DNA from 4 places in the Bradyrhizobium sp. HKCCYLS3070 genome. Region 1 is predicted to be linked to each of the others. Evidence: predicted binding sites of a transcription regulator. Region 1 holds the regulator's gene; each other region holds the start of a gene.
What was found. Region 1 encodes LexA, which represses DNA repair genes until DNA is damaged. Its sites were predicted from a motif close to TGTTCNNNNTGTGTTCNG; they were not measured.
Positions count from the first base shown of each region.

Region 1 (4,859 bases):
CGGCGCACCTGCCGAGCCTGGAACGTCCGCAGGAGGTCATGCGGTTGATTGCGGACTTTCTCGCGCGATCGTGAGGCAGCGGCCCGGAAACGGCCCACAGCAGACGGTCAGAACGCAGGGAGCGGCCTAGGCCCTTGGCCGCGCCGTGCGCGTTCGGTTAGAAGGCGATTCATTCGATCTGCCGTCTCCGTCCGAAGGAACTCTCATGGCCCTGATGCCGGTGTCTGATGCGTTGTCCGCCGTGCTCGCCGGCGCCGAACCGCTGGCCGAGGAGCAGGTCGGGCTGGACGAAGCGTTTCACCGCATCCTGGCGCGGGACCTCGCGGCGCTGCGGACGCAGCCGCCCGAGGCAATGTCGGCGATGGACGGCTATGCCGTGCGCGCCGTGGACGCCGCCCAGGCCAAGGCGCGGCTGAAGGTCATCGGCGAGGTCGCGGCGGGGCGGCCGTTCGATCGCGTGGTTGGACCCGGCGAGGCGGCGCGGATCTTCACCGGTGGCGTTGTCCCGGAGGGCGCGGACGCGGTGGTGATCCAGGAGGACACGATCGCCGAAGATGGCCACGTCGTGATCACCGAGGCCGCGATCAAGGGCCGGCATATCCGGCCGGCGGGCGTCGACTTTCACCAGGGCATGGTGCTGCTGAAGTCCGGGCGCCGGCTCAGCGACCGCGACCTGTCGCTGGCGGCCAGCATGAATCATCCGGCGCTGCCGGTGCGGCGCCGGCCGAAGGTGGCGCTGCTCGCCACCGGCGACGAGCTGGTGATGCCGGGCTCGACGCCCGGCCCGGGCCAGATCGTCTATTCCAACGGCTACGCCTTGCGGGCGCTGGTGCGCAACGAGGGCGGGACCCCGATCGATCTCGGCATCGCCGCGGATACGATGGAGGCGACGATCGCCGGCATCCGCCGGGCCCGCGAGGCCAAGGCCGACATCTTGATCACGACCGGCGGCGCCTCGGTCGGCGATCACGACCTGGTCAAGCAGGCGCTCGAAGCCGAGGGCGTCGAGATGGCGTTCTGGAAGATCGCGATGCGGCCGGGCAAGCCGATGATGCACGGACGGCTCGGCGACATCAGGGTGATCGGACTGCCCGGCAATCCGGTGTCGTCCTATGTCTGCGCCATCCTGTTCCTGGTGCCGCTGATTCGGCGGCTGCTCGGCCGCGACGAGGCCGTGATGCCGCGCGAGACCGCCCTGCTCGGCCGCGAGCTCGGGCCGAACGATTCGCGCGAGGACTATCTGCGGGCGCGGCTCGAAGAGCGCGCCGACGGCACGCTGGTCGCCACCCCGGTGAGCCAGCAGGATTCGTCGCTGCTCGGCAATCTCGCGCTCTCGCAGGCGGTGGTGATCCGGCCGGCGTTTGCGCCGAAGGCGCCTGCGGGCAGCCCGTGCGAGATCCTGCGCCTGCCGAACTGAGCCGCTTCCCCGGTAAAGCCCGGTCTGTTCATCATATTTTTAGGATTGCGGAACACACATCGAACATATAGTGTCCGTTCATGATTTGTTTTTAGTATGTTGCGGGCGACGCGATGACGGTCCGACTCCAGGGCGCTCTCAGCCGGTTTGTGCGCGAGGCGCAGCTCCTGGACTCGGACGACAACAAACCGGGGACCAGGTCGAGATGCTGACGCGCAAACAGTACGAACTTCTGCGGTTCATCAACGAGCGGCTCAAGGAAGCCGGCGTGCCGCCGTCCTTCGACGAGATGAAGGATGCGCTCGATCTGCGCTCGAAGTCCGGCATTCATCGCCTGATCACGGCGCTCGAGGAGCGCGGCTTCATCCGCCGGCTGCCCAACCGCGCCCGCGCGATCGAGGTGATCAAGCTGCCCGAGCTGTCACAGGCCGCCAACAACCGCCGCGGCTTCACCCCATCGGTGATCGAGGGCAATCTCGGCAAGGTGCGCACCAGCACTCCCGCGCTGGACGATGGCGAGCGCCCCGTCGCAGTGCCGGTGATGGGCCGCATCGCCGCCGGTACCCCGATCGAGGCGCTGCAGACCCGCAGCCACACCATCAGCGTGCCTGCCGACATGCTCGGTAACGGCGATCACTACGCGCTCGAGGTACGCGGCGACTCCATGGTCGATGCCGGCATCCTCGACGGCGACATGGCGCTGATCCAGCGCAACGAGACCGCCGACACCGGCGACATCGTGGTGGCGCTGATCGACGATGAGGAAGCGACGTTGAAGCGCTTCCGCCGCCGCGGCGCATCGATCGCGCTGGAGCCAGCCAACACCGCCTACGAGGTACGCATCCTGCCGCCGAACCGGGTGAAGATCCAAGGCAAGCTGGTCGGGCTGTACCGCAAGTACTGATCGCGAATGGGATCGGTCGATCGGCGGCGGGCGCACGCGCTTTCGCCGCCGAGCTGGAGGCTGCCCAGCAAAATACGTCACGCGCGAATGCACCTCATGATGTGCAGCGCGGCATGCTCAAACGCTTGTGATCGGCCGCGGGCACACGCGATGCAGATCAGCGCAGAATTGCCGCGAAGCGCGCGCTAACATCACCATCGATGTCCACTCTGATAGAGGCCTGCGCCTGTCCGGGGGGAGCGTGGGTCGGCTATCTCTCAACGAGGAGCGATCCGATGTGTGACTACAGCCTCCATGCGGTTGCGTCCCGTCCCGCCAAGGTCGGCGAGACGTTGATCTCGATGACCTTCCGTGGCACCGCCACCCGCGGCTTCGCGCTGGAGAGCGAGCCGACCGTCGCAGTCTGCATGCTGCCCGGCACCGAGTTGGCCTTCGCCGAGGACGTCCGCTACGACAGCCGCTGGCTCTGGACCCGGACGATCCGCGAGCGCGTCGCAAAGTTCAACAGCATCGAGACTCACATTCCCGATCGCCATCACGACGCGATCGAATTCGCCGATGGCCGCCACGTGCTGGTGACCCAGCTCTGCGAGGGCCAGCGCGTCACCGTGCTGCAATTGCCGGTCAGCAAGCAGCCGGCGGAGCGACGCCCGGACATCGCCGAGGACGTGCCGCCTTCGCAGGCCACACCGATTCGCCGCATCAGCATCACCTGAGGGGTCTCCGCATCGGCATTTCTCTCGGTCGTGAGCGAGCTTTCGACCGTGGGAGATTTGGGTTCTGCAAGCGCAAAGTCCTCTCGGGCGAACCTCACGCCCCGGCATCGCATCGGATAGGAACGACATCCCTCGGCCGGCATGATGTGCCGGGGGAGCCTGCCGCCGTGGTCAACAAGATCGATTGGAACAAGGCCGCCGGGATCACCGAGCCCGGCTGCAATATGCTTGTGTTCGGATGGCTGACAGCCACGGCTGACGACATCGCCATCTGGCAACGCTATCCGCGCGCTGCGTTCACGCTGGCCGAAAGCCCCTCGCTGTTCGATGGACTTGGCAACATGGACCTGGCGACACCGAGTATCATCTCGGCACGTTCGAGCTGCCCGGCACTCAGTCTTCTTCGCCCTGCTCCGTCTCCGGCGGCGTCGCGTCCTGAGGCCGCACGGCCGGCGCGCGCGGCGTCAGCGTCGTGTCGAACTCGCCGGCCTCGGCGGGCGCCGGCCACCATGGGCGGTCAGTGCCGCCGGCGCGCGCCGGCGTGACGGCGAAGCTCCTGCCCCGCTGCACCAGCATCAAGGCGCCCTGCTGCCGCAACCGCTCGCGATCGATGACGGCCGCCGCGCAGGATGACGGCGCGGCGCGCGCGGTGACGATGAGCGCGGCACGGGCGCAATCATCGGCGAGCGCCTCGGCGCGCAGGGTCAGGGCGGCGAATCGGCCGTCGGCCATTGCGACCACGCAGCCCGCCTCGTCGCAGGAGACGCCATCGGTGAGCGATGAATCCGCCGGCAGCCGGGCATCGGCGTCGGCCGCGAGCCACTCCTTGGTGGCGAACACATCCTTGCCGATGCGCATCGCATGCAGACGCCCGTCACGGCCGCGCACCGCCACCGCGCGCCCATCGCCGGCGATCAGCACGTCGGGCAGCGGCGTCGCGGCGGCCCACGCGGTGGCCACCACGAGCCCCACGACGCCCGACCAGCGCAACGGTGTGCGCAGCAGGCCGATCAGGATGACCCCGAGGCTGGCCAGGATCAGTGGACCGATGCCGAAGGCCGGGATGCGCCCGACCGCGCCGGGCAGCGCCGCCACCCAGCGCGTCACCGCGATCATCCAGTCGATGCCGAGGCCCATCAGCGTCCACCAGGGACCGTCGAGCCCGAACGGCGCCGCCACGAGGCCCATCAGGCCGGCCGGCATCACCAGCGCCGAGACGACCGGCATCGCTGCGAGATTGGCGAGCACGCCATACGGCGTGACGCGATGGAAATGGAAGGCGGCATAGGGCGTGGTCGCGAGCCCCGCGATCAGCGAGGCCAGCAACAGCATCGCAAGCTCCCGGCCGCCCCACAGCGCGATGCGCTGGGTGGTCGAGCTGTCCGGCGTCGCGAACAGTCTGGGCAGGCCGAACTGCACCAGCGCGACCAGGCCGAGCGTTGCCGCGAACGACATCTGGAAGCTCGGATGCACGAGCGCTTCCGGGGCCGCCACCAGTACGATCATCGCTGCGACCGCGAGCGTGCGGAAGGTGACGGCGCGGCGGTCGACCATGACCGCGATCAGCACGACCGCCGTCATGAAGAACGACCTTTGGGTCGCGACCTCCGCGCCTGAGAGCAACAGATAGAACGCCGCCGCGACCAGCGCCGCGGCCGCCGCCCATTTCTTGATCGGATGGCTGATGGTGAGGCCGGGGATCAGCGCCAGCAGCGCGCGCACGGCGAAGAATACGACGCCGGCGACGACCGCCATGTGATAGCCGGAGATCGACAGCACATGGCCGAGACCGGAGACGAACATCGCGTCGTTGACATCGGGC
Region 1 covers NZ_JBNPTI010000001.1:1,687,517-1,692,375, forward strand. Annotated here, with positions in the region: gene ACQR03_RS07840 (alpha/beta fold hydrolase) at 1-74, shown strand, start outside; gene ACQR03_RS07845 (molybdopterin molybdotransferase MoeA) at 206-1,417, shown strand; gene lexA (transcriptional repressor LexA) at 1,623-2,321, shown strand; gene ACQR03_RS07855 (hypothetical protein) at 2,597-3,037, shown strand; gene ACQR03_RS07860 (ComEC/Rec2 family competence protein) at 3,431-4,859, opposite strand, start outside.

Region 2 (4,859 bases), 120 kb from region 1:
GTGGAAGGACACCGTTCACACGGTCAAGGCCGGCCTCAGCTACCACTTCGGCGGCCCGGTCATCGCAAAGTACTGATGCCTGCAGCCGACAGGTTCCGAGAAGGGCCGGCGAAAGCCGGCCTTTTTTTGTTGCCCTGATGCCACTTTGTCGGCTCGCCACACGCGGAACCAAGTAACTGAGTGACATAGGCTTTCTGGAACTTGGCCGTAAAAACGCGGTTTGGCCGCGAGTGTGTCTTCAGGGTGACGGTAATCTGCACGGAACCGGGCTAAAGGAACCTCGTCAACTTGAACGGGTGAGTCTGTTTCGTGCGTAAGCTTATCGGTGCGATGCGGACTTCGAGGAATAAACTGGAGACTGGAATGAAGAAGATCCTGCTCGCGACCGTGGCCTTGGCCGCCCTGGCCGCTCCCGCTGCCGCCGCTGATCTTGCCGCGCGCCCGACCTACACCAAGGCCCCGGTTGCCGCGCCGGTGCTGACCTGGACCGGCTTCTACATCGGTGCCATGGGCGGCTATGCTGCCGAGGACAGCAGCGCGAACACGTTCGACCGCAAGGGCGGCTTCGCCGGCGGCACCGTCGGCTACAACTGGCAGCAGGGCGCCGTCGTGTTCGGCCTCGAGGCTGACGCAGCCTGGGCCAATATTTCCTCCAAGACCATCTTCGGCGACGAAGCCAAGATCCAGGATTGGGGCACGGTGCGCGGCCGCATCGGCTACGCCTTCGGCCCGGCTCTGCTGTACGCGACCGGCGGTTACGCCTGGGCCGACAGCAAGATCACCTTCGTGGGCTTTGGTTCGGACAGCAAGATCCACAGCGGCTGGACCGTCGGCGCTGGCGCCGAATACATGTTCGCTCCGCAGTGGTCGCTGAAGGGCGAGTACCTGTACAAGAGCTTCGGCAGCGAGAACTACACCTTCACGGGCCTCGGCACCGCAGCCACTGGCACGACGAACTTCCACTCGGTCCAGGTCGGTGTGAACTACCACTTCTAAGCACATAGCCTCCGGGCCAACGCACACAGCCTCCGCTCTGCCAGAGCGGAGGCTTTTTCTTTGTGGGATCGTGCACAAACCAGGACGGAACCGGCAGCCTCCTGCCAGTCGCTGCCATTCCCTGAGCGCATTGTTGATGATTCGCTGACGGCACTGGAAATCCAGCTCCGTTCTTCCTACGTTCCGACCATACCTTTTCCCCCTGGCGTCCGATGGCCGGCTTCCGGCGAAACGCGCCTGCAACGATGGCGCGACTCTGCGCCGTGGGACGATCGTCATGGATGAAGTGCTCAAGGCCAAGCAGCGCGCGCAAGCCAACCAGTCGAGCCTGCGGGCCATCACCATCCGCGGCGCCCGCGAGCACAATCTGAAAAACATCGACGTCGAGATCCCGCGCGACAGGCTCGTCGTGTTCACCGGGCTGTCCGGCTCCGGCAAGTCCTCGCTCGCTTTCGATACGATCTACGCCGAGGGTCAGCGCCGCTACGTCGAATCGCTGTCGGCCTATGCCCGCCAGTTCCTGGAGATGATGCAGAAGCCGGACGTCGACCAGATCGACGGCCTGTCGCCGGCGATCTCGATCGAGCAGAAGACGACCTCGAAGAACCCGCGCTCGACGGTCGGCACCGTCACCGAGATCTACGACTACATGCGCCTGCTGTGGGCGCGCGTCGGCGTGCCCTACTCCCCGGCGACCGGCCTGCCGATCGAAAGCCAGACCGTCTCGCAGATGGTCGACCGCGTGCTGGCGATGCCCGAGGGCACCCGCCTCTATCTGCTGGCGCCGGTCGTGCGCGGCCGCAAGGGCGAGTACAAGAAGGAGCTCGCCGAATATCTCAAGAAGGGCTTTCAGCGCGTCAAGATCGACGGCACCTTCCATGAGCTCGCCGAGGCGCCTACGCTCGACAAGAAGTTCCCGCACGACATCGACGTCGTCGTCGACCGCATCGTCGTGCGCCCCGACATCGGCCAGCGTCTCGCAGAAAGCTTCGAGACTGCGCTGAAGCTCGCCGAAGGCCTGGCCGTCATCGAGTTCGCGGACGCTCCCGCCTCGGCCGCGCCGGCGGAGGAGAAGGAAAAAAAGAAAACCGCAAAGATCCACGACAAGAGCGGGCCCGAGCGCATCCTGTTCTCGGAGAAGTTCGCCTGCCCCGTCTCCGGCTTCACGATCCCTGAGATCGAGCCGCGGCTGTTCTCGTTCAACAACCCCTACGGCGCCTGCCCGGAATGCGGCGGCCTGGGGGTCGAGCAGCACGTCGATGCCGACCTCGTCATTCCCGACAAGGACGTCACCCTGCGCAAGGGCGCGATCGCGCCCTGGGCCAAGTCGTCGTCGCCCTATTACCTGCAGACGCTGACCGCGCTCGGCAAGTTCTACAAGTTCACGCTGGACACCAAGTGGAAGGATCTGCCGAAGAAGACGCAGAACGCGCTGCTGCACGGCTCCGGCGACGACGAGATCAAGTTCACCTATGAGGACGGCGTCCGCGCCTACGACACCAAGAAGCCGTTCGAGGGCGTCATCACCAACATCGAGCGCCGCTTCCGCGAGACCGAGAGCGAGTGGGCGCGCGAGGAGCTCGGCAAGTACTTCAACGACGTGCCCTGCGCCGGCTGTAACGGCTACCGCCTGAAGCCCGAGGCGCTGTGCGTCAAGGTCGGCGGCAAGCACATCGGCGAGATCAGCGACCTCTCCGTCAAGGCGGCCGGCGAGTGGTTCGCCGAGGTGCCGAAGCAGCTCAACGCGCAGCAGACCGAGATCGCCACGCGAATCCTGAAGGAGATCCGCGACCGCCTCACCTTCCTGCTCGACGTCGGCCTCAACTACCTGACCCTGGCGCGCTCCTCCGGCACGCTGTCCGGCGGCGAGAGCCAGCGCATCCGCCTGGCGTCGCAGATCGGCTCGGGGCTGACCGGCGTGCTCTACGTGCTCGACGAGCCGTCGATCGGCCTGCACCAGCGCGACAATGCCCGCCTGCTCGACACGCTGAAGCGGCTGCGCGACCTCGGCAACACCGTCATCGTCGTCGAGCATGACGAGGACGCGATTCGCCTCGCCGACTACGTGCTCGACATCGGTCCCGGCGCCGGCACCCATGGCGGCCACATCGTCGCCGAGGGCACGCCGGCGGAGATCATGCGCAATCCGGCGTCGCTGACCGGCAAATATCTCACCGGCGAGCTCGAGGTCGAGGTGCCCGAGCGGCGGCCGCCGAACCATCGCCGCACCATCAAGGTCGTCAATGCCCGCGGCAACAATCTGAAGAACGTCTCGGCCGAGATTCCGCTCGGCCTGTTCACCGCGATCACAGGCGTGTCCGGCGGCGGCAAGTCGACGCTTCTCATCGACACGCTCTACAAGTCGATCGCACGCAAGCTCAACGGCGCCAACGAGGCCGCCGCGCCGCACGACCGCATCGAGGGGCTGGAGCATATCGACAAGATCATCGACATCGACCAGTCGCCGATCGGCCGCACGCCGCGCTCAAACCCCGCGACCTATACCGGCGCGTTCACGCCGATCCGCGAATGGTTCGCCGGCCTCCCCGAATCCAAGGCGCGCGGCTACGAGCCGGGCCGGTTCTCGTTCAACGTCAAGGGTGGCCGCTGCGAGGCGTGCCAGGGCGACGGCGTCATCAAGATCGAGATGCACTTCCTGCCCGACGTCTACGTCACCTGCGACGTCTGCAAGGGCAAGCGCTACAACCGCGAGACGCTCGACGTGCTGTTCAAGGGCAAGTCGATCGCCGACGTGCTCGACATGACCGTCGAGGAGGCCGCGGAGTTCTTCAAGGCGGTGCCGCGGGTGCGCGACACCTTCGAGACCCTGCGCCGCGTCGGCCTCGACTACATCCATGTCGGCCAGCAGGCCACCACGCTGTCCGGTGGCGAGGCCCAGCGCGTCAAGCTCGCCAAGGAGCTGTCCAAGCGCGCCACCGGCCGCACGCTCTACATCCTGGACGAGCCGACGACGGGCCTGCACTTCCACGACGTCAAGAAGCTCTTGGAGGTGCTGCACGAGCTGGTCGCGCAGGGCAACACGGTGGTCGTGATCGAGCACAATCTCGAGGTCATCAAGACCGCCGACTGGGTCATCGACCTCGGCCCCGAGGGCGGCGACGGCGGCGGCGAGATCGTCGCCTGGGGCCCGCCGGAAGATATCGTCAAGGCGCCGCGCAGCTACACCGGGCAGTTCCTCAAGCCGGTGCTGGAGAAGTCGGCCAAGCCGAAGAAGCGCGGCCGCGGCGCTGCCAGCGAGGCGGCGGAGTGATGGTCGCCGCACCGAGCATCAACAGAAGCGCTCACGAACAGAAAAAATAATACAATTTTTCAATGCCTTAGGAAGCGCACTCAGCCATCTTCGCAAACGGAATACATTTTCCCCCAAAACGTGCTTGCTGAAGTCAGCAAGCACGTTTATATTGTTTTCTGCGAAATTTGGAGATGAACATGAGTGGTCAATCAAAGGGCGGCCGATCTCGCGCCGAAAAACTCAGTAAAGAAGAAATTCGAAACATCGCTTCGAGCGGAGGCGTAGCCCGACGAGAGATCGCGAAGGCGCTCAGCGAAACTGGTGGTCTTCCTAAAGCAACCCATCAGGGCAAGATGCTCGTCGGCGAACTCGATCTTGATTGCTACGTTCTGGAAGACGGTCGCCGAGTATTCCACAAACGCGGGATGGCCCGAGCGCTGGGGATGAAGTCGGGCGGCGGCAATGTGTTTCTGCGGGCGGTCCAACGAAAGGGGCTTGGATCCGAAATTAACAAGAAGCTGCTGGCGAAGATCGAGAATCCGATCAATTTCAAGCCGCTGACACAGGATCTAGCGCACGGATACGAAGCAGAGGTTCTTGTCGAAATCTG
Region 2 covers NZ_JBNPTI010000001.1:1,572,106-1,576,964, forward strand. Annotated here, with positions in the region: gene ACQR03_RS07270 (outer membrane protein) at 1-76, shown strand, start outside; gene ACQR03_RS07275 (outer membrane protein) at 364-996, shown strand; gene uvrA (excinuclease ABC subunit UvrA) at 1,274-4,267, shown strand; gene ACQR03_RS07285 (P63C domain-containing protein) at 4,447-4,859, shown strand, end outside.
Region 2: uvrA (excinuclease ABC subunit UvrA) is a predicted target of LexA. The motif match lies at 1,165-1,182, and genes of this name have one in related genera.

Region 3 (4,859 bases), on a different contig from region 1:
GCTAGAATCAAACGCGTCATGCTGTTGGCTCCGGCACGACCTGATTGGCTCAAGACGCTATCAACACGCTCGCGATCGGCTCCCGGCGCCCAGGACTGGCGTCGGAAATGTCGGTGCCGCCGCGCGGATCCGGTCCGCTCGCCCGCGCACGCGCTTTCGACTATTCGCGCTGAAGATCGTATCCGGCGCTCGGAATTCAGGCTCACTGCATTCGATCATGCAGCAACCCCAGATTTCGGCAGAACACCACACATCTGCAAACGGGCGCCGGAACGTCGGCAACGCAACGTCCACGGCACCCGCCGCCGTCTTACCTCTACTCCTCCGTCGGCTCCTCGCCGTCGGCGTCGGCGTCGCGCTCGGCGTTGCCGGCCAGGATCTGCTCGGCGATCAGGCCGGAGTTCTGGCGGATCGCGGCTTCGATCTTGGCGGTCATGTCCGGATTGGCCTTGAGGAACGATTTCGAATTCTCACGTCCCTGCCCGAGACGCTGGCTATCGTAGGAGAACCAGGCGCCGGACTTCTCGACGATGCCGGCCTTGACGCCGAGATCGAGGATCTCGCCCATCTTGGAGACGCCCTCGCCATACATGATGTCGAACTCGACCTGCTTGAACGGCGGCGCCAGCTTGTTCTTCACCACCTTCACACGGGTGGAATTGCCGATCACCTCGTCGCGCTCCTTGATCGCGCCGATGCGGCGGATGTCGAGGCGGACCGAAGCATAGAACTTCAGCGCATTGCCGCCGGTGGTGGTCTCCGGCGAGCCGTACATCACACCGATCTTCATGCGGATCTGGTTGATGAAGATCACCATCGTGTTGGACTTGTTGATCGAGGCCGTCAGCTTGCGCAGAGCCTGGCTCATCAGGCGGGCCTGCAGGCCCGGCAGCGACTCGCCCATCTCGCCTTCGAGTTCGGCCTTCGGCACCAGCGCCGCCACGGAGTCGACCACCAGCACGTCGACCGCACCGGAACGCACCAGGGTGTCGCAGATCTCCAGCGCCTGCTCACCCGTATCCGGCTGCGAGATCAGAAGCTCGTCGATGTTCACGCCGAGCTTGCGCGCATACACCGGATCGAGCGCATGCTCGGCATCGATGAAGGCGCAGATGCCGCCCTTCTTCTGCGCTTCCGCCACCGTGTGCAGCGCCAGCGTGGTCTTGCCCGAGGATTCCGGCCCGTAGATCTCGACGATGCGGCCCTTCGGCAGACCGCCGATGCCGAGCGCGATGTCGAGCCCGAGCGAGCCGCTGGACACCGTATCGACATCCATCGAACGGTCGTTCTTGCCCAGCTTCATCACCGAGCCCTTGCCGAACTGACGCTCGATCTGGGACAGCGCAGCGGAGAGCGCCTTACTCTTATCCATGGAGGAACCTTCGACGATACGCAGGGCGGTGGCGGACATTGGCGCTCCTTATGGCGGGGATTCGCGGGATGGACAAACGGTTAACGAGGTCGGCCAGCAATCTTGAGGCGAATGTACTCCATCCGTTCTTTGTTCGCAATATGTTCTTCTCGACATTCACACCTCTCTTTCACAAACCCCTGACAACCCGCGGGAGACACGCCTGCCGCTCGAAGGCCGAGGGCCGGCGCGCAGTGCACCGAGCACCAGCGAGGGAGCGCTGCCCGATCAGCGCGCCCGGAAGCGAAGTACGGCATGCGGGATGCTGGATGACGGCGACTGCGAAGGGATCCCGATCCGGCTGGAGGCGGAAGCCATGCGCGCGAGCGGCGCAGCCGCCGACCGGCGATCACGCGGATTACAACCAAACTGTCCGAGCGCTCCAACCTCATCGCCCGCACCAGCGGCAGACGCCGACCCAACTATAAATTGTTATTGTCGTCTCGGCCGTGTCCCATCATCCTGCTGGTCCTTCTCTGTGAGCCTCGCAGACTGCTTCCAATTTTCGGAACCAGCATGACCGGATCCAACAACGAACAGACCCTCACGCTGTGGCGCCCTGTCGGCCCAAAGGAGCTTGCCTTGATCGAGGCGTCGGGCATGCGTGCGTTTCCGCCGCGCCTTCCGGAGCAGCCGATCTTCTACCCGGTGCTGACCGAGGACTATGCCGTGAAGATCGCACGGGACTGGAACGTGCCGGCGAGCGGAGCCGGCCACGTGCTGCGCTTTGCGATCCTGCGAGGCTTCATCGACACCTACGAGGTGCGCGAGGCCGGCGGCCGCAAGCATCGCGAGTACTGGATTCCCAGCGAAGACCTCGTCGACTTCAACGCCGCAATCGTTGGACCGATCGTGCTCGTCAGGTCTTTTCCTTGAAACTACCAACTCCTACACGCGTGCGTAGATCGCACATTCCGTGGTTCTCCTGAGAGGAACGAAGTTCCATCGCCTCTTCTGCTTTTGTTCGGCTCGTCGTGCGTGCAGGCGCACGATTTCGATGCAGACGCGCAGCCGTGCGCAAGGGGCGGCCGGCCATCAGGTTCCGCATCACGTGGCGTGCAAGCACTCGACGGCCACCATATGACGGACGACAGATGAAGCGACGAACCTCGGACGCCCCCGTGTCGGACCCTGCCCAAGGATGCGTTAGCGCGCCATTCGCGCAGCTCCTCATGCCGGCCCGAGGAATGGCCCGGACAAAACCCGCGTGATCCGCATCACGCGCGCCGGCGCTCACGACATCTTCAGGCCACAAACCATTGTCATAAACTTTGGGTTGCGTTATAGAATCGTGGTTGTCGTACGTCTGAGCAGATTTTTGATCAGCCCCGGATTTGTTTGTTCGTTGCGATGATGGTCGCCGCACATCGTCTAGTGTATCGCCTTTGGTGTGCCGTCGACCGATCCCTTGCAGCCTGCCAGCTCCCGCACTTGCAGGCTCCGTCACACGTAGGCGCACGGCCCTGAAACCATCCGCGCCGAAAGAAAGCCCCGGACGACGTCCGGGGCTTTCGACGTTGATAGCTCCGCTCGGGATGCATCTCCCTCCGTCATTGTCGTGATGTCGGGGAACGGATCGCGTGCGTTGCGCTTCATATTGGCGATGACAACAAATGACGTGACGTGCCCGTCCTGCAGGGCCGGCCTTCAAAGGATCGAGCTTCACTCGCAGCAAGACGCGGCGGGAGAGAGGCGTTGTCCGGCCTGCGATGAACTCTTGGAGATGGTCGACGGCGCGACGCAGATCGCCTACCGACTGACAGTCGTGCCGGAACGGATCTTCGACCATAGCTAGGTGCGCGTCCCACGGCGGTTGATCGAGATTGCAACCTTGATCTGACGCAAGGCATGCCTACAGATTTCGCACTAGTTTAATTATGTCACTGCCGAACTGCCCTCGCTGGGAAGCTACGACGTTGACGCCGAGCCTCGGACCGCAGCGGTCCGAGGCTCATTCGTTGGCGCGCAATTCGTCCGGTTGCGCCGCACATCACCCATGGCAATCAGCCTAACGGAAGCGAACAGCGCGACCGACCGTATTTTACCGGAATTGATCCGAGTGGGTTTTGCGCTTCCATTTGTGGTGCGTACATCAAACCCAGCGGCCTGGGGCGGTCAGGGCTCACCGGTTTTGGCAATGCCGCTCTATTTCTTTCGTATCCGCAACGGCCACTTCTCAGGCGCGTCCGAGTATGGGACCGAGTGCGCCGACCGCAACGCAGCCTGGAAAGAGATGACCACCGTCTGTGCCGACATGGCCAGCAGCATCTCGCGCAAGCTCGCCGAAAACTCCGAATGGCAGATGGAGCTGCTCGACGAGGCAAGGCAGCCGGTCTTCCGCATCCGGATCGTCGCCGAGTCGCTGGATCAGGCCTGACGGCTCGCCACACCTCTTGTGGATCGCCGCAGGTAAAAAGACACAATCTAAGATTGTTGACAGCGAGGTTGCTGCGCGTCATTTCGGCAGCCGAACTTGATCGAGATCAAAATGCCTGTCTGCATCTTGGCAGACATTTAAATTTGTATGGGTAATCTGATCTTCAAATGTCCGCGAACGGGGATGAACGTGCAGCATTGGCTGGAAGAGCCGAAGCCAGGCGATCCCACGTGCTCCTATGAAACCGTGGTCTGCAAGGCCTGCACGCGGCTTCATTTCATCAATCGCGATACACGCAAGCTTCTCGGCGAAAAGGAATGAGGCGCTCGCCGCAATCGTTCAATCGGCGCTGGGAAGCCGCCGCATCGTGAACTCGATGGCCCCATCGGGAAGCTCGCGCCAGCTTTCGACGGCGCTCATGTAGCCGGCCTTGGGATAGCGGGTCAGATAGTCGCGGGCCTTGGCGCGCGCTTGCTCGCGCGGCAGCGTGAACGTGTCGCGAACGTAGCCGTCGCGAGCCTGCGGGGCGCCCTTCTGGCGCCGGGCCGCCATCCGGCTGGCAATGTCCCGGGGGCGCATCCCCATCGACGAACTCCAACGCGCTGCCACACCATCAATATAGACGGGGCCGCGAAGAATCCGAGTCCGCAATCGGCAAGCGGGCCCGGGAGGGTCAGAGCCCGCCCGACCCGAGCGCGATAAATCTCAGTTGGTGCTGCCGACAGCCTTCGGCTTCTTGGCCGCGGTGGTCTTCATGGCAGGCGCCGCCTTGGGCTGCTCCGCCGCCCGGACGTTGCCCCAGGGATCGGTGCTCGTCTTGGCGTCAGGAATCTTGCGCATGGTGTCCCTGTAGGCCTGCTCCCGCGCCGCTTCGGCCTCTTTCTCCTCGGGCGACTTGGAGGGACCGTCGGCGAGAAGGTTGATGTTGGGCATCTGCGCCATTGCGGGAACCGCCCAGCCGGCCAGCACGGCGACCGCCATCGTCACGATCAGCTTCTTCATTGGTTACTCCCCGGTATAGGCGCCTTATACCATCGCTTCGCCATGCGCCAAGCCCGCGGCACTGTGCCG
Region 3 covers NZ_JBNPTI010000012.1:62,349-67,207, reverse strand. Annotated here, with positions in the region: gene ACQR03_RS27560 (DUF1835 domain-containing protein) at 1-20, opposite strand, end outside; gene recA (recombinase RecA) at 317-1,411, opposite strand; gene ACQR03_RS27550 (hypothetical protein) at 1,994-2,287, shown strand; gene ACQR03_RS27545 (DUF6894 family protein) at 3,549-3,788, shown strand; gene ACQR03_RS27540 (hypothetical protein) at 4,128-4,373, opposite strand; gene ACQR03_RS27535 (hypothetical protein) at 4,494-4,790, opposite strand.
Region 3: recA (recombinase RecA) is a predicted target of LexA. The motif match lies at 1,503-1,520, and genes of this name have one in related genera.

Region 4 (4,859 bases), on a different contig from region 1:
AAGGACATCGAGGGCACGGTGCAGCGCCTCGCGCAGATGGCGCGCGCCGCCGGCCTGCACGTCATCCTGGCGACGCAGCGCCCGTCGGTCGACGTCATCACCGGCACCATCAAGGCGAACTTCCCGACCCGCATCTCCTTCCAGGTGACCTCCAAGATCGACAGCCGCACCATTCTCGGCGAGATGGGCGCCGAGCAACTGCTCGGCCAGGGCGACATGCTCTACATGGCCGGCGGCGGCCGCATCAGCCGCGTGCACGGCCCGTTCTGCTCCGACGAGGAGGTCGAGAAGGTCGTCAAGCATCTCAAGGCACAGGGCTCGCCGGAATATCTCGAGGCGGTCACCGCCGAGGAGCCGAGCGAGGAGGATGGCGCCGTGTTCGATGCCACCGGCATGGGCGGCGGTGGCGGCGGCGACGACCTGTTCTCCCAGGCGGTCGCCGTGGTCAAGCGCGACCGCAAGGCCTCCACCAGCTACATTCAACGCCGGCTGCAGATCGGCTATAACAAGGCCGCTTCGCTGATGGAGCGGATGGAACAGGAAGGCATCGTCGGCCAGGCCAACCACGCCGGCAAGCGCGAGATCCTGGTGCCCGAGGAGGAAGGCGGGTTCTGACGGCCCCGATGGCCGCAGAAACGCCGCTTCGGTGCCCGATCTTCACGCGATTACGATCACGCTGCCCGGCCGAACCGGGATAGAACGCGTAAAACCTCAGGACGTCGTTTTGAAAAGCTCCTTGTTGAACAGCACGTTTTCGTATCACGCAGCTTGGCGCGGGCGCCGGATCGGCGCTTGGCTGGTCGCCTGCGCCGTGACGATATGCTCTGTCGCCGGTGCGTCCGGTCACGCCGCCGCGCAGGGCACGCCGGCTCCGAAATCAGGCCCGAAGAGCGGCTCCCAGCTCAGCGCCTCCGACCAGCAGCGGGCCGGCCAGAGCCCCTCGACCACCCAGACGGCCCCGCCCAACCCGGTCATTCCCGATCCCCGGCGCAACGTGCCGGCCAGCATCTTCACCTCGTTCGACGCCAACCAGAAGGCGCAGGCGGCCAAGGTCAGCGCCTATCTGTCGTCGCTGCAGACCCTGGTCGGGAACTTCGTCCAGGTCGGCCCGGACGGCAGCAAGACCAAGGGCGATTTCTACATCCAGAAGCCCGGCAAGGTCCGCTTCGAATACGAGCCGCCGACGCCGATCGACATCATCGCCGACGGCTCTTCCTTGGTGGTGCGCGACCGCAAGCTCGCGACCCAGGACGTCTATCCGCTGTCGCAGACGCCGCTGCGTTATCTGCTGTCCGACCGCATCGACCTGTTGAAGGACACCAACGTGATCGCGGTCGCCGCCGACGACCTCTACGTCACGATCACGATCGAGGAGAAGCAGGCCCTGATCGGGACCAGCCGGCTGATGCTGATGCTCGGCGCCAAGGACGGCCAGCTCAAGCAGTGGACCGTGACCGATCCGCAGGGCTACGACACCACGATTGCCGTCTACAATCTGGATACGACCAAGAAGCTCGATCCGGCGATGTTCAAGATCGACTTCACGGCCTACCCGTCCACACCGCCGGGCTGAGGCCGCCTCTCGCGCTCGCTCAGCGCGATTCGAGCCCGCGCACCTTCCACTGCGCTTCGGACAGTGCGAGCTTCTCGAAGCGCTTGCGCGCCTCCTCGAGGTCATCGGCCGGAAGCGCGTCGCAGCCGGGCCGATCGCGCAGGATCATCGACGTCGTCGCCCAGCTCAGACGCGCGGCCTTGCAGGCCAGCAGCAGGTCCGTGATGCGATCCTCCTCCAGCAGCGATTCGATCGTCTCGATGGTAACGACGCAGAGCAGCGCCAGCGCTGCGATCACGGCAGGGAAATCGCCGGTGGCGCAGAAGCGGTTGACGGCGGAGTCGCCGAGCTTGCCGGTCCGGCTGAGGGCGGCAACCTCGGCCTTGACCTGCTGATAATCCCATATCGCGCGCATCGCCGCGCCGGGCGAGCGCGTCGGCGTCGCCTGAAGGGTGGCGCGGGTCGCCGGCGGTGCGGCCTTGATGAAGCGGGCGCGGGCGCCCTCGCTGGCCGCGGCGACGAAGGCCCGCGACAGCTTGGCCGGCAGGTCGGTGCGCAGCGCCAGCTTCTCGGCGAGATCCTCGTCGCGCTCGGCGATCTTGAACAGGCTGCGATAGCCGTCCTCGGACAGCCGCGCGGAAAGATTCTGCGCCAGCGCCATGCGCACCGCCGGAAAGCCGCGCGCGATTAGCTGCGTCGTGAGGCTGTCGCCGATGCCCCTGCGGCTGGCGATCGCGACGAGATGCGCCGGGCTGCCGGTGCGGATGAACTCGGCGAGATCGCGCTCGGTCAGCACCGCCGCCTTGGCCAGCATCGGCCCCGCGACGCGCAACTCGGGGTGAACGGCGAGCATCCGCGCCGTCGCGTAAGGCGCGCGCTCGACGCCGGCGAGCGCCATGCTCAGCTCGGCCAGCAGCTCGGTCGCGACCTGCGGCATCAGCCGGGCGAACATCTGATCGTAGAGATCGAGCTGCTCGGTCGACGCCGGCCGCGGACCGGCCAGGAACAGGCTGGTGGTCCGGCGTAGCATGTCGGTGGCGAGCTCGGACACCGTCCGTGCATCACCGGCGGGCGTCTTGGCGGTCGGAGCTGCCGCAGGCGCTGGAGGCATCACACGTCCCTCGTTGGGCGCCTCCCCCGGCTGTGACGGAGGCGCGGGTCGATCATCAATTGAGGAAGAATGCGAAGGCCGGACTAAAGGGGCGTTAAGCGCAGCGGACGGAGCTGCAACCCCACGCGGCTGTCGTTAATGGATTGCGACAGAGCGCGGCAACGACAATGTTCCCGTATTGTTCTTGCGAACGATGCCGGCTTCCGCTAGCCTCCTTGCCCGGGAGGGGCATCATGGTCCAGCGCGTTTCCACCGTTGCCTTCGAGGGGATCGAGGCCCGCGCGGTCGACGTGCAGGTCCAGGTCGCGCCCGGCCTGCCGGCCTTCGCGATCGTTGGCCTGCCGGACAAGGCTGTGTCGGAAGCGCGCGAGCGGGTGCGCTCGGCGCTGATCGCCTCGGGCCTGGCGCTGCCGGCGCGGCGCATCACCGTCAATCTGGCCCCGGCCGACGTGCCCAAGGAAGGCAGCCATTACGATCTGCCGATCGCGCTCGGCCTGATGGCCGCGATCGGCGCCATTCCGCCGGATGCGCTCGGCGGCTTCACCGTGCTCGGCGAGCTCGGGCTCGACGGCTCGATCGCGCCAGTCGCCGGCGTGCTGCCGGCGGCGATCGGCGCCAATGCGCGCGAGGAAGGATTGATCTGCCCGGCCGCCTGCGGCGCCGAGGCGGCGTGGGCGAGCCCGGACCTGCAGATCATCGCGGCGAGCTCGCTGATCCAGATCGCCAACCATTTCAAGGGCACGCAGGTGCTGTCGCGGCCGCAACCGAAGATCCAGGAGGCGCCCGCAAGCCTGCTCGACCTGCGCGACATCAAGGGCCAGGAGAGCGGCAAGCGCGCGCTCGAGATCGCGGCCGCCGGCGGGCATCATCTGCTGATGATCGGCTCGCCCGGCGCCGGCAAGTCGATGCTGGCGGCGCGGCTGCCGTCGATCCTGCCGCCGCTGTCGCCGGCAGAGCTCTTGGAAGTCTCGATGATCGCCTCGGTCGCCGGCGAGATCGAGGGTGGCGCGCTGACGTCGCGCCGGCCGTTCCGCAGCCCGCATCATTCCGCGAGCATGGCGGCGCTGACCGGCGGCGGCCTGCGCGCCCGACCCGGCGAGATCTCGCTGGCGCATCAGGGCGTGCTGTTCCTCGACGAACTGCCGGAGTTCGATCCGCGCGTGCTGGATTCGCTGCGCCAGCCGCTCGAGAACGGCGAGGTCTCGATCTCGCGCGCCAACCACCGCGTCACCTACCCTGCCCGCTTCATGCTGGTCGCCGCGATGAATCCGTGCCGTTGCGGCAACGCGTTCGAGCCCGGCTACGCCTGCAAGCGCGGCCGCATCGACCGCTGCACGTCCGACTACCAGACGCGCATCTCCGGCCCGCTGATGGACCGCATCGACCTGCGCATCGAGGTCCCCGCCGTCACCGCCGCCGACCTCATCCTGCCGCCCGCCAAGGAAGGCTCGGCCGAGGTGGCCGCCCGCGTCGCCGCCGCGCGCGACCTGCAGCGCGCCCGCTATGCCAAAGCCGGCCTGCCGCACATCCGGACCAACGCCGAGGCCCCCGCCGCCGTGCTCGACGAAATCGCCAGGCTCGACGCGCCCGGCCAGAAGCTGCTGCGCGAAGCCGCCGAGACGATGCGGCTGTCCGCCCGCGGCTATCACCGCGTCCTGCGCGTGGCGCGGACGCTCGCCGATCTCGACCACACTGATGCGATCGGCCGGCTGCATCTGGCCGAGGCGCTGTCGTATCGCGCGCTGGCGGAGGACAGCCGGCATGCGGCGTAAAGGCGCCCCCTCCCCCTCAACACTCCGGTAACGACTTCTCTTTACGCTCCGACAACCATAGGGCCCGCGTTTTGTCCTCAGGCCTGCCGCGTCGGTGCGTATCATGTTGCGTTTCAAGGTCCTCGTCTCGGCTGTGCCGCTGATCGCGGCCGCTGTCATCGCCAGACTCGAATTGGCGCCCTCCCCGCAGCCCTGCATTGCCGTCGGCGCCGACAGCGTCTCGCTCGGCTCGGCGCCGTTTACCGCCGATCTCCATGTCGACGTCACCGATGACCCGGCGCTCGCCACCGTTCGCGTGGCGCTGGCCGACAGTCCGGAGACGGCTGATCTCGTCGTGGTCGACGATGTGCTCGCCAAGGAGGATCGTGGCTGCGGCATGACTGCCGCGACTGCGGTCGTCGCGATCGCCGCCGATCCGCATCCT
Region 4 covers NZ_JBNPTI010000003.1:463,900-468,758, reverse strand. Annotated here, with positions in the region: gene ACQR03_RS14675 (DNA translocase FtsK) at 1-615, shown strand, start outside; gene ACQR03_RS14670 (outer membrane lipoprotein carrier protein LolA) at 812-1,573, shown strand; gene ACQR03_RS14665 (DUF2336 domain-containing protein) at 1,593-2,663, opposite strand; gene ACQR03_RS14660 (YifB family Mg chelatase-like AAA ATPase) at 2,897-4,435, shown strand; gene ACQR03_RS14655 (hypothetical protein) at 4,539-4,859, shown strand, end outside.
Region 4: ACQR03_RS14660 (YifB family Mg chelatase-like AAA ATPase) is a predicted target of LexA. The motif match lies at 2,832-2,849, and genes of this name have one in related genera.